Regions from separate parts of the Actinoplanes sp. GCM10030250 genome, predicted to be linked through region 2. Evidence: riboswitches for the same ligand, from Rfam matches in the RefSeq annotation. Region 2 holds a riboswitch; the other holds the start of a gene.
What was found. Region 2 has a riboswitch for cyclic di-AMP ahead of ACFQV6_RS28940 (C40 family peptidase). Riboswitches for the same ligand answer to the same signal wherever they lie in the genome.

Region 1 (7,390 bases), on a different contig from region 2:
GAGATGAGCGGGCCGATCCAGGATCAGCCGGAGGCCGGGGGAGCGCTCAAGAAGCTCGGTGGGGCGCTGTCGCGGCTGACCCGACCATCGCCTCCCGAGGCGCCCCGAGAGCCACGTTCCCGTGATCGGGGCAGCGTGCTCAACGACCCGGGCCGGCACGCCCGTAAGCCGGCCGAACTGGCGGTGCGGCTGGCGCCGTACCCCGCGGTCTCTCCCGGTCATCCGCTGTCCATCTCGGTCCGGATGGACACCGTGCACTTCTTCGACGAACGAGGAGACCGAATCGATGTCGGCTGGCGCTGAAACCCCGAGCGGGGCGATCGGATCGATCTCGGCCGGCGCTGAGGTCTCAAGCGGGGCGATCGGATCGATGTCGGCGGCCGGTGAGGGCTCTTCATGGGGCGCGACACGCGCCACTTCCAGGCGCGATCACCGATGCCTCCCGCCACTGGCCGGGCACAGCGCGTAGGCTGCACGACGGTGGAGGACAGGATCGGTCAGAGCGTTCGCTCGGCTCCCAGCACGGAGCCGAGAGTCGAGGGCGCCCCTTCGCCGACGCGACGGGTGCTTCTCGACCGCTCGTTCGGGCACGACGACATCACCGTTCTGCGGCACGAGGTCTCCGCACATCTCGGCCGGATCGGGCTCGGGCCGGACAGACGGCACGGTTATCTGCTGGCCGTCAACGAAGTGATCACCAACGTGGTGCTGCACGCCGGCGGGAACGGCCGGCTGGTGCTGCGGGTGGAGAGCGGCTCGGCGTGGTGCGTGGTGACCGACTCAGGCCCGGGCATTCCCGGGAGCCGTCTGAGCGAGGTGCGCGCTCCGGAGGCGTTCGAGATCGGCGGCCGCGGACTGTGGCTGGCGCACCAGCTGTGCGATGAGGTGACCACCGCGACCGGCCCCATCGGTACCTCGATCGGATTGCGCATGTCGTTGGAGGCCCTGCCGGATTCCCGGTGAACCAGCAGCTTGAACGAGCTGTGAACCATCGGGGAAATGTGAAGGCGCCCTTCCGGTCTCGTCGCGGTTCGCCTCCGGCTACATTGGGCGCGTGCTCGGACTTCCCTCGCAGGTGACCGCTTGCCTATTCGATCTTGATGGAGTGCTGACGCAGACCGCGTTGGTGCACAATGCCGCGTGGAAACAGACGTTCGACTCGTTCCTGGAGTCGTTGGCCGTCCGGAACGGAACGCCGTTCGTCCCGTTCGACTCCACCACCGACTACCACCAGTACGTGGACGGCCGGCAACGCGCCGACGGCGTCCGTACTTTCCTGGCCTCCCGGGGCATCACCCTGCCCGAGGGAGACCCTGACGACAGCCCCGACCGGGAGACTGTCAATGGCGTCGGCAACCGTAAGAACCTCCTCGTGCTGCAGAAGATCCAGGAGGGCGCCGTTCAGGTCTACCCCGGATCGGTGGAGTACCTGAAGGCCGCCAAGGCCGCCGGCCTGCGCCGCGTCGTCGTCTCGGCCAGCGCGAATTGCAAGGACGTCCTGGAGGCCGCCGGTATCGCGGACCTGCTGGAAGGCCGTGTGGACGGCGTGGTGGCCCGCGAACTCGGACTGCCGGGCAAGCCCGCTCCCGACACGTTCCTGTATGGGGCTAAGCTGCTCGATCTCGCCCCGGAGAACTGTGCCGTGTTCGAGGACGCCCAGGCCGGTGTGGCCGCCGGACGAGCGGGCGGATTCGGCATCGTGATCGGGGTGGACCGGGTCGGCCAGGCGGAGGCGCTCCGTGCGAACGGCGCTGACGTGGTGGTGACCGACCTGTCCGAACTCCTCACTCAGTAAGACCTCCTCTTTCCGTAACGAGAGGCACGACCGTGATCCGTGAACGGGCCTACCCCGTCGACCCTTGGCACATCCGAGAGACCCGGCTCGACCTGGACCTGCTGGCCCAGTCCGAGTCGGTGTTCGCTCTCTCGAACGGCCATATCGGGATACGCGGAAACCTTGACGAGGGCGAGCCGCACGGCCTCCCCGGCAGCTACCTCAACTCGTTCTACGAGCTGCGGCCGCTGCCGCACGCCGAGGCGGGGTACGGCTTCCCGGAGTCCGGTCAGACCATGGTCAACGTGACCAACGCCAAGCTGATGCGACTGCTCGTCAACGACGAGCCGTTCGACGTGCGCTACGGCGAACTGCGGTCCCACGAGCGCTGCCTGGACCTGCGTGCCGGCACGCTCGAGCGGGTCGTGGAGTGGGTGTCCCCGTCGGGCCAGGGCATCCGGGTGCGCTCGGTGCGCCTGGTGTCGTTCACCCAGCGCGCGATCGTCGCCTTCCTCTACGAGGTCGAGCCGCTCGACGTCTCCGCGCGGCTGATCCTGCAGTCCGAGCTGGTGGCGAACGAGCAGCTTCCGCCGATGAGCAAGGACCCGCGGGTGGCGGCGGTCCTGGACCGGCCGCTGCAGGCCGAAGAGATGATGGAGCAGCCGACCGGCGGCATCCTGGTGCACCGCACCAAGGCCAGCGACCTGCGGATGGCCGCGGCCATGGAGCACCTGGTGGAGACGCCGGGCCGGCACGCCATCACGACCGAGGGGCACCCCGACTGGCTGCGGACCACCGTCGCCTGCCGGCTGGAGCCGGGTCAGAAGCTGCGGGTCGTCAAGTTCGCGGCGTACGGGTGGTCGAGCATGCGCTCGCTGCCCGCGGTGCGTGACCAGGTCGGCGCCGCGCTGGCCAGTGCACGCCTGGACGGCTGGGAAGGCCTGGTCGAGCAGCAGCGGGAATACCTGGACGCGTTCTGGGACCACTCCGACGTCCGCGTCGAAGGTGACCCGGAGGTGCAGCAGGCCGTCCGATTCGGCCTCTTCCACACGCTGCAGGCCGGTGCCCGGGCGGAGCAGCGCCCGATCGGCTCGAAGGGCCTCACCGGCCCCGGGTACGACGGGCACACGTTCTGGGACGCCGAGACGTTCGTGCTGCCCGCCCTGACGTACACGCAGCCCTCAGCGGCGGCCGACGTGCTGCGGTGGCGCCACTCGACGCTGGACCTCGCCCGGGAGCGGGCACAGACGCTCGGCCTGCAGGGCGCGGCGTTCCCGTGGCGGACCATCCGCGGCCAGGAGTGCTCCGGTTACTGGCCGGCGGGCACGGCGGGCTTCCACATCGGCGCCGACATCGCCGACGCGGTCCGGCGGTACGTCCAGGCCACCGGCGACTACGACTTCGAGCGTGAGGTCGGCCTGGAGCTGCTTGTCGAGACCGCCCGGCTGTGGCGCTCGCTGGGTCACCACGACCGGCACGGGCGCTTCCACATCGACGGCGTCACCGGCCCGGACGAGTACACGGCAGTGGTCGACGACAACATCTACACGAACCTGATGGCGCAGCAGAACCTGATGACCGCTGTCGACGCCTGTAAGCGGCATCCCGACCTGGCTCGCAAGTTCGGCGTCGACGACGAGGAAGCGGCGTCGTGGCGGGACGCGGCGGCGGCGGTTGCCATCCCGTACGACAAGGAACTCGGGGTGCACCAGCAGTGCGAGGGCTTCACCCGGCTCCAGGAGTGGGACTTCGAGAACACTCCGCCGGAGGGCTACCCGCTGCTGCTGAACTTCCCGTACTTCGACCTGTACCGCAAGCAGGTGATCAAGCAGGCCGACCTGGTGATGGCGATGTACATCCGCGGGGACGCGTTCACGCCGGACGAGAAGGCGCGTAACTTCGCGTACTACGACGCGCGTACCGTACGCGACTCTTCTCTGTCCGCCTGTGTGCAGGCCGTCATGGCAGCCGAGACCGGCCACCTGGAGCTTGCCCACGACTACCTGGGCGAAGCCGCCCTGATGGACCTGCACGACCTGCACCGCAACGCGCGGGACGGCGTGCACGTGGCGTCGCTCGCCGGTTCCTGGATCGCGCTCGTCGCCGGCCTGGGCGGCATGCGCGACTTCAACGGTCAGCTCAGCTTCGCGCCGCGACTGCCCAGCCGGATCAACAACCTGGAGTTCTCGCTGCTCTGGCGCGGTCTGCGGCTGCGGGTGAACGTGACCTCCGAGGACGTCACCTACTCGCTGCGCAACGGCGGCGGCTCGGCCCGGCTGACGCTGCTGCACCACGGCAAGGAGACCGAGGTGACCCAGGTGCGCCCGGTGACCATGGCGATTCCGCCGGCGATCCCGGTCGGTCCCGCGCCGTCGCAGCCGGCCGGCCGGGCACCGGTGCGCCGCGCGGTGCACTGACCCCAGCGGAAACGAGAAAGCCCCCGTCCTCGAGGAGGACGGGGGCTTTTCCGTGAGGTTCTAGAGCATCGATACGTGCACGTGGTCCGTGTGGTCACTCGGGCCGCTGTACGAGCGCCACTCGTTCGTCGCCGGGAACCAGATCTGCTTGTACCAGATGACGTAGTAGATGCCGAGCTTGTCGGCGTTACGCACCAGGAACGCGGTCAGGTCGTTGCCGTACCGCATCATGTCGTCGTTGTGCGCAGCCGAGAATCCGCTCTTCTGCAGAGACCAGTCGCAGGCACGGCCCTTGGGGTGCTCGAACGGCCCGCCGTTGCGGTGACAGCCGACGAAGCGTTTGAAGTTGGCCTTGCGCACTTCCTTGTACATGTGGAGGGTGCGCTTCGTCACGCAACCGCTCGTGGTCTCGTCCCTCTCGGTGCACCCCTCGCTGGAGAAACCGCCGCTGGCGTTTCGAGGCGCGGGGGAGGCCTCCTTCGACTTGGCGTCGACGAAGCCCCGGGTGATGGTCTTGTTGATGCCGGTACCGCCGCCCAGCAGGTCGAGCTGCTTGTCGGCGGAGTCCTTCTGCTTCTGCAGGATGGTCAGCTGCTGCTGCTCGTTCTTGAGCTCGGCATCGAGTTTCGTCTTGCTCTCGGTGACCGTGGCGATCGCCTCGTTGAGCTCGTGCAGCTTCTCGTCGTGGAGCTTGTTGATCTCCTCGAGAGAGATCGCCTTGCTCATGAAGTCGTTCGACGAGCTGGCCTGGAGCAGGAAGCCGACGGCGCTGAGGTTGCCCGTCTGATACTGCTGCCGCGCGATCGAGTTGACCTCGGGAATCAGAGCGTCCCGGCGGCTCTCGGCGGCCTTGATGTCACCGGCCAGTTTCTTCTGGTTCTTCCGGGATTCCGCGACGGCACCCTTCGCGGCGACATAGCGCCGGTTGGTCGACTCCATCGCTGTGGATAAATCGGCGTTGCCCTCCTCCTCGGCGGTCGGCGAACTACCTCCCGGGGCCGCGGACGCCGATGTGGCGGGTGACACAAACAGTGCCGTAGCCACGAGGGGCGCCAGCGCAAGCGTCAGCCACCGGCGGGGACTTGCGGTCATCAACCGTTCCTTCCTTGTCACCGCCGACCGAGTTAGCTGACGGGTTCGGGACGGAAGCAATCCCTACCGCATACTGCGGATTCACCCCAGTGACCTGGTTCCCCGGCTCGCCTTTCGGGCGATTGGGCGGCGGCCTGCCGGCAACTCGGGGGCGGTGCCGTCCTGGCAGGACCGGAGTGGAGTTTACCCGAGATATCGCCGCGCATCAGGTCCCAAGGAACCGCGAAAATTGTTACCTGTCAACGACTTTCTGTAATCGCATCACTTCATGTGGTGATGCAATTGCGCTGCGTACGAGAACTGTCGATCTGTCGATGCAGTGGGTATGGTCGGAGCCGGTTCCCGCCAGGGGGCCGCCGCCTAATCGCCCTCGTGGCGAGCCGGGGAACCACATTTCCCCATGGGGTGAATCCGCGTTCGCGGTAGGGATTTCCTTCGTCCCGAACCCGTCAGCTAACCCGGCCGGCGGCCGACGGAAGGAAATGCCAGTGCAGGATCAGACTGCGCGGCGATTGGCAGCGGTCATGGCGCTGCTCGTCGCCGTGTGCGGGCTGGCCGTCGCCGCGTCGCCGGCCACCGCGGCCCCCCGTCCCCTCGCCGCGCCGGGTGAAAACGGCGACGACGGTGAGGGCGGTTCCAAGTCCCTCATCGAACAACTCGAAGACGCCTCCAGCGGTTACGTCAAGGCCAAGGCGAGTCTGAAGAAGTCCAAGCAGCAGCAGACCGACCTGACCGCCGAACTCAAGCGCCTCGACGCCGCGCTCGGCCCCCAGCAGGACGCCCTCGACGAGATCGCGCAGCAGGCCTACACCTCGGGCCGGATGGGCACGTTGTCCGCCCTGGTCACCGCGAACTCGACGGACAGCTTCCTGGACCGGGTCGAGACACTGGCCACCGTGGCGGCTCAGCAGAACGCCGCGATCGCCGACCTCAAGACCACCCGCAGCGACCAGCAGCGGGCCAAGATCGCCATCGACACCGCCGTCCGCGACCAGCAGAAGCAGGTCAATGTGATGGCCAAGCGCAAGACTCAGGCCGAGACCGCGCTGAAGAAGGCCAACCAGGGCGCGGACGCCGGCCAGTCGGGTGACGGCGGCGGCAGCGCCTCGGCCGACCCGGCGCCGAGCAACGCCGGCAACGGCTGCTCCGAGGACGACCCGACAAGCGGCGGCTGTATCACCCCGCGCACGCTGCACGCGCTGAAGCAGGCGAAGTCGGACGGCTTCACCCGGTATGTGCACTGCTTCCGCGAGCAGAACAGCGGTGAGCATCCCAAGGGCCGGGCCTGTGACTTCGCCGCCGACAAGAGTGGTTTCGGCGGCGATGCCACGGGTGCGAGCAAGACGTACGGCAACAACCTGGCGAACTACTTCATCAACAACGCCGAGAAGCTGGACGTGCTCTACGTCATCTGGTTCCGGCGGATCTGGCTACCGAGCAGCGGCTGGAAGTCCTACAGCGGGGCGGGTGGCGACCCGTCCAGCGACCACACCAACCACGTGCACCTGTCGGTGAACTGAGCCGGTGAACTGATCGCGCGGTACGAGGCCTACTTACGCATGTAGGCCTCGTACTCGCGCAACACCTCGTCGGTCGGCCCGTCGGCCCGGATCTCGCCGGACTCCAGCCATATGCTGCGGTCGCAGGTGTCCCGGATCGACTGCTCGCTGTGGCTGACCAGGAAGACCGTGCCGGCCTCGGCACGCAGCTCACGCACCCGCGCCTCGCTGCGGCGGCGGAACTTGGCGTCACCGGTGGCGAGGGCCTCGTCGATGAGCAGGACGTCGTGCTGCTTCGCGGCGGCGATGGAGAAGCGCAGCCGGGCGGCCATGCCGGAGGAGTAGGTCCGCATCGGCAGCGAGGAGAAGTCGCCCCGCTCGTTGATGCCGGAGAACTCGATGATGCCGTCCTTCTTCGTCTTCACCTCGGCCGGTGACATGCCCATCGCCAGGCAGCCCAACTCGACGTTGCGCTCGCCGGGCAGCTCGTTCATCAGCGCGGCGTTCACGCCGAGCAGCGACGGCTGGCCGGAGGCGTAGATCTTCCCGCGGGCCACCGGCAGCAGGCCGGCAACCGCCCGCAGCAGGGTCGACTTGCCGGACCCGTT
Region 2 (7,390 bases):
CCGGGCCGTGCGAGTAGGTGCCGAGGATCTTGCCTGCCCAGGCGCCTTCGGTCTGGCCGTCGTTGCCGACGCCGGCGGTGACCCGGGCCAGTGGTGCGGCGTGCTGGCCGAGATGCGTACGACCGCCGTGGTTCTCGAAGCCGGTGAGCGGCGGCAGCCCGAGCCGGGGGTCGATGTCGCCGCGCAACTCTCCGACGGCCCGGGTCTCGCCCCGGTCCGAGGAGATGTCGAGCAGGCCGAGCCCGGCGACTTTGGCCCCCTTGGCGAAGAACGAGTGACCGAAGAGTTGGTAACCGGCGCAGATCGCCAGCACGGCGGCACCCTGGTTGACCGCCCGGTGCACGCCGCCGTCGGCGATCAGGCGCTGCGCGGCGAGGGACTGGGGGCCGTCCTCGCCGCCGCCGATCAGATAGATGTCGGCGGTGGTGGGCATCTGCTGGTCGGAGCGGACCTCGTAGGTCTCGACCGGGATGCCGCGGGCCGCCGCCCGGTGCGCCAGGATCAGCAGGTTGCCCCGGTCACCGTAGGTGGACAGCAGGTCGGGGTAGATCCACACGATCCGCAGGGCCTCAGTTGACACGGTCCAACTCCGCTCGGATGTCCTGGAACGCCGTGTAGTTGGCGATCACTTCGAGGCGGCCGGGGGGTACGGCCCGCAACGCCTCGTCGAAACTGAGTACGTGCCGGAACGGCACCTGGTTCACCTCGAGCCGGACGGCGAGGTCATACGCACGGTCACCGGTGATCAGCACGGGGCGGGTGCGCAGCGGTGCGAAATCGACGTCCCACAGCCATGAGGTGTCCAGGCCGTCGGGGTCGCGTGCGTTGATGGAGAGCAGCGTAGGGGCATGATCAGCCATGTCGAACGCCTCCAGCCAGCTGGCCGGGTTCTTCGCGAGCAGCAGCCGGATGTTGCGCCCGTCCCGATCCACCTGTGCGTAACGGCCGGCGATCGACGTCACCCGGGAGAGGCGGGGGAGTGCCTCTATCGGGCGCACCCCGAACTCGGCCGCGACGGCGAGAGCGGTGGCCGCGTTGCCGACGTTGACGCGGCCCGGCAGCTGGAGTTTCACCATGTGCCAGTCGCCGCGCGGGTCGATCACGCCCTCCTCCTCGACCGTCCAGTTCGGCCGGGGGCGGCGCAGCGGGCAGCCGGCGCACCACCAGTCGCCGTTGGCCCGCTCGATCGGGTGGCCGCTCTCCGGGCAGACGAACGAGTCGTCGTGCCAGCGCTGGCCGGCGCTGAACCAGGTGACCTGCGGGCTGGTGCTCGCCGCCCAGACCACCATCGGGTCATCGGCGTTGGCGACCACCCGGATGTCGGGGTGGCCGGCGAGTGCCGCTTTCCACAGCTGCGCCATCATCGCCACCTCCTTCGCCCGGTCCAGCTGGTCGCGGGAGAGGTTGAGCAGCGCCACCACCCGGGGGTTCGTGGCGTCGATGACCTGAGCCAGGTAGTGCTCGTCGACCTCCAGCACGGCGAACGGGGTGTGCCCCTCCTTCGCCAGCGCCGAGGTGTGGCCGGTCGGCATGTTGGCGCCGAACGAGTTGGTGGCGACCCGGCCGAGATAACCGACAGCGGCCGCGGTGAGCCGCGTCGTGGTGGTCTTGCCGTTGGTGCCCGAGACGAGCGCCACGGCCCGGCCCGACGCGAGATGCTTGAGCAGGTCGGGGTCGATCTTGAGGCCGATCCAGCCACCGATCACCGAGCCGTCGCCGCGTCCCGCGGCCCTGGAGAGCGCCGCAGCGGTCTTCGACACGGAGGTCGCGACCTTGGCGATGAGAGGCAATTTCCCGTCCGTCACGCCAGCGAGGGTACCGGACGCGAAGGTTACGACCAGTTGCCAGACCATCAAGATCATCGCACGGTCGGTGTTTTGGCCGGTCCGGGCGTTTCGGTCATGTTGCGAGACGGGGCGAGACTATTTGTGTGTTCTGTTTCACCCGTAACCTTCTACCTTCTGTGCCCGAGTGACCGCATTGAGTAATGGCATTTGTCTCGCGGAGGTAACAAACTGGACATGACCGTTTATGCCAATTACTCAGGGTGACGATGCGCACGGTGACGATCACGCCCGGATTCAGGTAGCAAGGTTGGGCCGGGAGCAACCGCTCACCGGTCGCGCCGGACTGGTTCACGCCGAGCCCTGCCCCGTTCCGGACGGCGCGATCACCCCAAGCACGAAAGCATCAGGCATCAGGGGGCAGGGACGGGGAACCCAATATCGGTCCTCCCGCACCGCGGCATTCCGCGTGGTGCATTGGGGGACCTCGGGGTGAAGCCGCTTCGGCGGCCGGGCAACCTTCCCGCCCGAACCCGACAGCTAACCTCGCAGGCGTGCCGGAGGGAATTCTCTACCGTGCACGAACACAGTTCGCGCCGGGGCCGTCGCATGTCCGTCGGTACCGGCACTGTCGCACTGTCTCTGGGTCTCTGCCTCTGCGCCGGTCAGTTGGTGGCCACTTCGGCCGCTTCTGCCGCCGCTCCCACCCCGGTGGCCGCGGCCGCCGCGGTGAAGGTCACGCCCAAGCTGGCCGCTACCAAGGTCAGCACCCGGAGCCTGAAGTGGGGCTCCACCCTCAAGGTCACCGCCAAGGTGATCGACCCGCGTACCGGCAAGATCGCCAAGGGCACGGTCCGGCTCCAGGGCTACAGCAAGGGCGCCTGGCGGACGTGGGACACCGAGACCGTTCGCAACCAGAACGGGACGGTCACGCTCAGCGCGAAGCCCCAGGCGACCGCGTGGACCCGGACGATCTTCACCGGGAACGGCTTCAACCAGGTGACCACCAATAAGATCAAGGTCTCCGTGAAGGCCAGCGGCGCCAAGGTTCTCGCCGAGGCCAAGAAGCACAAGGGCGCGCTGTACAAGTTCGGCGCGTCCGGGCCGAAGCGTTTCGACTGCTCCGGCTTCACCAAGTACGTCTACAAGAAGGCAGCGGGCAAGAAGCTGCCGCACAAGGCGAACTCGCAGCAGCGGTACGGCAAGTCGGTCGCCAAGAGCAACAAGAGGGTCGGCGACCTGATCGTCTTCCGCAACGGGTCCTACGGCTACCACGCCGGGATCTACGCCGGAAACGGCTACGTGTACGACTCGCCGCACACCGGTGCCCGGGTCGGCAAGCACAAGATCTGGAACAAGAACTATGTGGTACGCCGCCTCGTCGCCTGATTCGGCGCGCGTGGCAAGCACGTAGTAAGCAAGCACGTAGTAAGCAAGCACGTAGTAAGCAAGCACGTAGTAAGCAAGCACGTAGTAAGCAAGCACGTAGTAAGTAGGACAGCGCACGTAGTAGGACATGAGCACAGCGCACCTAAGTAAGTAAGGTGTAGCGCGACGGTGTGGTGGCATCGTCCGCTGAGCAAGAATCGACGCCTGTGGGGCGTGACCCGAGTCCGGGTCACGCCCCACAGGCGTTCCTGCGTTCGGCGGTCCGCCGGCCCCACTTTCCTCCCCGCGACCCTCCCCGAGGCCCCCACTTTCCTCCCCGGCGGGCGAAAAACGGTCCGCGAAGCCCGGAATCGGCGGACTTTTCGGCCCTCGTGCGCCCGATGTCGGAAACCGGACCTCGTTGATCATGCTCTGACCCTCCACTGCGCCCCACCGCCCTTGAACTGGGCTTTCGTCCGCGAAAACGGCTCGCGAGCGTTCGCTTTCGGGTTGCAGGTGGAGGGAAGTGGAGTAGAGTGGAGCGCAGTGGCAGGGCAAGGAAGTTCACCGAGGCCTGCCGGCCCGAGTTGACAGGCGGACCGTCTCCACCGCGAAGGAGCGGGCGCCACGGCAAGGGGGGAAGGGCCGATGTTCCTCGGCACGCACACCCCGCGCCTCGACGAGAAGGGCCGGCTGATCCTTCCGGCGAAATTCCGTGATGAGCTGGCGGGAGGTGTCGTGATCACCAAGGGGCAGGAGCGCTGTCTTTATGTGTTCCCGATGCCGGAATTCCAGCGCATCGCCGGTCAGCTGCGTGAGGCGCCGGTGACGAACAAGGCCGCCCGGGCTTACAGCCGGGTGTTCTTCGCCAGCGCGCACGACGAGGTTCCCGACAAGCAGGGCCGGGTCACCATCCCGGCGCACTTGCGGGATTACGCGAGCCTCGGGCGCGACCTCGTGGTGATCGGAGCCAGCACCCGGGTCGAGATCTGGGACAAGCAGTCCTGGGACGACTACCTCTCGGCCAGCGAGGAAGACTTCGCTGACATCGAGGAGGGGGTGCTGCCCGGCGGACTGTAGGGCGTGGCACCTCGGTGGGCCGCCGGCGCGGCCCGGACGCCACTGCCGCCGTACTGCGAGATCTCCAGCCGCTCCCGCTCCTGGCGCCTCTTCCCCGGCGCCAGGCGCGTGTCCGGGGCCGGGCAAGTCCGGGCCGGGACATGAGCGGATGGGGATCTGGCGGTACGGATGGGCGGCCGGGCCGGTACGGCAGGGAAACAACCGGGTGAGACGCATCAAGTGGGGCAGTGGGGGTCGTCATGGGGGAGCCGCGGGGCATACACGTTCCGGTGCTGCTCGAGCGTTGCCTCGAGCTGCTCGGTCCCGCCCTCGCCCTGCCGGGTTGCGTCCACGTCGACTTCACGCTCGGGCTGGGCGGGCACGCCGAGGCGGTGCTGGAGCGGTTCCCTGACGTGGTCCTGATCGGACTCGACCGGGACACCGAGGCACTCGCGCACTCACGGCACCGGCTGGCCCGCTTCGAGGACCGCGTCCACCTGGTGCACGCGGTCTACCACGAGTTGCCGCGGGTGCTCGGCGAGCTCGGCATCCCGGCGATCCACAGCGGACTGTTCGACCTCGGGGTCTCCTCGTTGCAGCTGGACGAGGCGGATCGCGGCTTCGCGTACTCGCAGGACGCGCCGCTGGACATGCGGATGGACCAGTCCCGCGGCGCGACGGCCGAGGAGGTCGTCAACTCGTACGAGCCGGGTGAGCTGGTTCGGATCCTCCGGCAGTACGGCGAGGAGAAGTTCGCGCCGCGGGTCGTCTCGGCGATCGTGCGGGAGCGGGCGAAGGGCCGGATCACCTCGACGGCGCGGCTCGCCGAGCTGGTGAAGGACGCTATACCAGCCGCCGCGCGCCGAACGGGTGGAAATCCCGCAAAAAGGACGTTTCAGGCACTACGCATTGAGGTGAACGGCGAGCTCGAGGTCCTCGAGTCAGCGGTTCCGCATGCTTTGGACGCTCTGGCGCCCAAGGGGCGACTTGTGGTGATGAGTTATCAATCACTGGAGGACCGGATCGTCAAGCGCGCGCTCACCGCGAGGTCGCGCAGCACCGGGCCGATCGACCTGCCGGTCGAGCTGCCCGGAACCGGTCCGACGCTGCGGCTGCTCACCAGGGGATCCGAGCCGCCCAGCGAGGCGGAGGTGGCGGAGAACCCGAGGGCGGCCTCGGTGAAGCTCCGCGCGGTGGAACGGATCGGCGAAGAGCGGATCGGCGAAGAGCAGGGACAGGCGTTCAACCGGGCATCGGGGGCCGGCCGCGAACGGCCCCGGGTGTCGGGGCCCGCGCGGGAGGGGAAACCGGAGCAGCCCCGGGAGACAACGCGTGGGGGACGAGGGCGGTTACGCCCGGGGGCGACTCAGCAGGGGGAGGGATGAGCATGAGCGAGCGTTACGACGCGCCGCGGTCGGGGGGCCGAGCGGCGCAGTCGCGTAACACCGGGGGCGGCCGCGATGCGCAGAGCGGGGAAGCGGGCGCCCGGGGGACTGGTGCTCGGGGAAAGAGCGCTCGGGGAGCTGGTGCACAGGAGGCGAGCGCCCGGGGGACTGGCGCTCGGGTGACTGGCGCCCGGGGGGCGCGTCAGTCGGCGGGCCGGGCCGACACGCGCCGGTCAGGGATGCGGAGTGACGAGACCGGGCCGGTGGAGGGTACCGCCGCGCTGGCGCTCGAGGTCAGCGATCTGCGGGTCACCGCCGACACTCCGCGGCCGGGGGATCGGCCGAAGCTGTGGGTGGCGCCGCCGCTGCCGATCCGGGCACCGCGGGCGACCTTCGCCGCGGCCGTGATCGCCGTGGTGCTCATCGGTGTGCTCGGCATCCTCTTCATCAACACCAAGACGATGGAGCAGTCCTTCCGCCTGAACGCTCTGCGCAAGGAGAAGGCCGCTCTCGACAAGCAGCACCAGAGCCTGCAGCAGCAGCTCATCCAGGCGTCCAACCCGGGCAACCTGCATGCCGCGGCGCGCCGGCTCGGCCTGGTGATCGCGGACGCGCCCGCCATGATCCGGCTGCCGGACGGGAAGATCGTCCGCCCGCCGACGCCGGGTCGTGGCAAGGTCGCGGTGACCGCCCAGGATTACCTGAGTGCCACCGTGTCGCCGTCCGCGGGTACCGGGCAGTAGGCCGCCGTGGCGCCGCGAGCCGACGACGATCCGCGCCGGGGGACGACACCCCGGCGCGGTTCCGCGCGTGATCTGCCCGGAGAGCGCGACCGTCACGGAGAGCGCGACCGTCACGGAAAGCGTGATCTGCCCGGGCAGCGGGACCTTCCGGGGCAGCGTGATCTTCCCGAGCAGGGTGAGCAGGACGAGCGTGAGGACGGGGCGGGACGGCGTGGGCGGTCCAGCATCGGGGATGCACGTGCCTACACCCCGCGGGGCAGGACCGTCGCGGAGCGGGGGCGGCTGCCGCGGTCCGGGCGCACCACTGATCCGTTCCGGCCGGCACTGCAGGTCCTCGACGGCGGTGAGACCGGTCAGCGGTCCCGCGGGCGGGGCGGGCGCGGCGCGGAGCCGGCCGACGGCGCTGAGACGCGCAAGCAGAGCGAGAACAAGGACACCAGCGAGCGGACCCGAGGGCGGAGCGCGCCCGAGGAGCCTTCCAAGCCCTCATCGCGCACGCGAGAGCCGGACCGCGGGCGCCCTTCTGCCGCCGGTGACGGGAGGGGGACGTCTTTCCGGAAGGGTGGCGGCGCTTCTCGTACCGAAAAGGGATCAGACGGACCACGGCGGAGCGCAACCGGCCGCACGGACCGCAAGCCCGAAAGACAGCGGCCGGAACGACGGCCAATCCCCGCTGAGCCGCCGAAGCTCGCCAACAGCACGCGGCGTTTGCGTTTGGGGACCGTGCTGGCGCTGTCGCTGTTCGTGACGATCGGTGTGCGGCTGGTCGTGTTGCAGGTGGCCACCTCGCCGGCGGAGGCGCACAGCCTGATGGAGCTGCGCGAGAAGCGGCTGAGCACGGTGAAGCTACCGGCGCCGCGCGGCAGCATCCTGGACCGGGACGGCAACGTCCTCGCGCACAGTGTCGAGGCGCGCTATGTGTCGGCCGACCCGGAGAACGTCAGGCTCCAGCAGAACATCCCGGCCATCGCGAACCGGCTCGCGCCGCTGCTGACCGTCGCGCGGTCCGAGCTCGAAGCGAACATGAAGCGCAAGAAGGTGCTGGGTGGGT

Region 1: linked by a shared signal. The riboswitch ahead of ACFQV6_RS12810 (coiled-coil domain-containing protein) and the one ahead of ACFQV6_RS28940 (C40 family peptidase) in region 2 are both predicted to bind cyclic di-AMP.

Annotation. Positions count from the first base shown of each region.
Region 1 is NZ_JBHTDO010000007.1:204,360-211,749, forward strand. Features, by position in the region: gene ACFQV6_RS12790 (ABC transporter ATP-binding protein) at 1-303, shown strand, start outside; gene ACFQV6_RS12795 (ATP-binding protein) at 565-963, shown strand; gene ACFQV6_RS12800 (HAD family hydrolase) at 1,055-1,795, shown strand; gene ACFQV6_RS12805 (glycoside hydrolase family 65 protein) at 1,828-4,191, shown strand; gene ACFQV6_RS12810 (coiled-coil domain-containing protein) at 4,252-5,283, opposite strand; cyclic di-AMP (ydaO/yuaA leader) riboswitch at 5,288-5,422, opposite strand; cyclic di-AMP (ydaO/yuaA leader) riboswitch at 5,631-5,767, shown strand; gene ACFQV6_RS12815 (coiled-coil domain-containing protein) at 5,766-6,803, shown strand; gene ACFQV6_RS12820 (ABC transporter ATP-binding protein) at 6,833-7,390, opposite strand, start outside.
Region 2 is NZ_JBHTDO010000026.1:55,948-63,337, forward strand. Features, by position in the region: gene ACFQV6_RS28930 (type 1 glutamine amidotransferase) at 1-580, opposite strand, end outside; gene ACFQV6_RS28935 (MurT ligase domain-containing protein) at 570-1,790, opposite strand; cyclic di-AMP (ydaO/yuaA leader) riboswitch at 2,179-2,354, shown strand; gene ACFQV6_RS28940 (C40 family peptidase) at 2,394-3,173, shown strand; gene mraZ (division/cell wall cluster transcriptional repressor MraZ) at 3,801-4,232, shown strand; gene rsmH (16S rRNA (cytosine(1402)-N(4))-methyltransferase RsmH) at 4,472-5,596, shown strand; gene ACFQV6_RS28955 (hypothetical protein) at 5,836-6,339, shown strand; gene ACFQV6_RS28960 (penicillin-binding transpeptidase domain-containing protein) at 6,466-7,390, shown strand, end outside.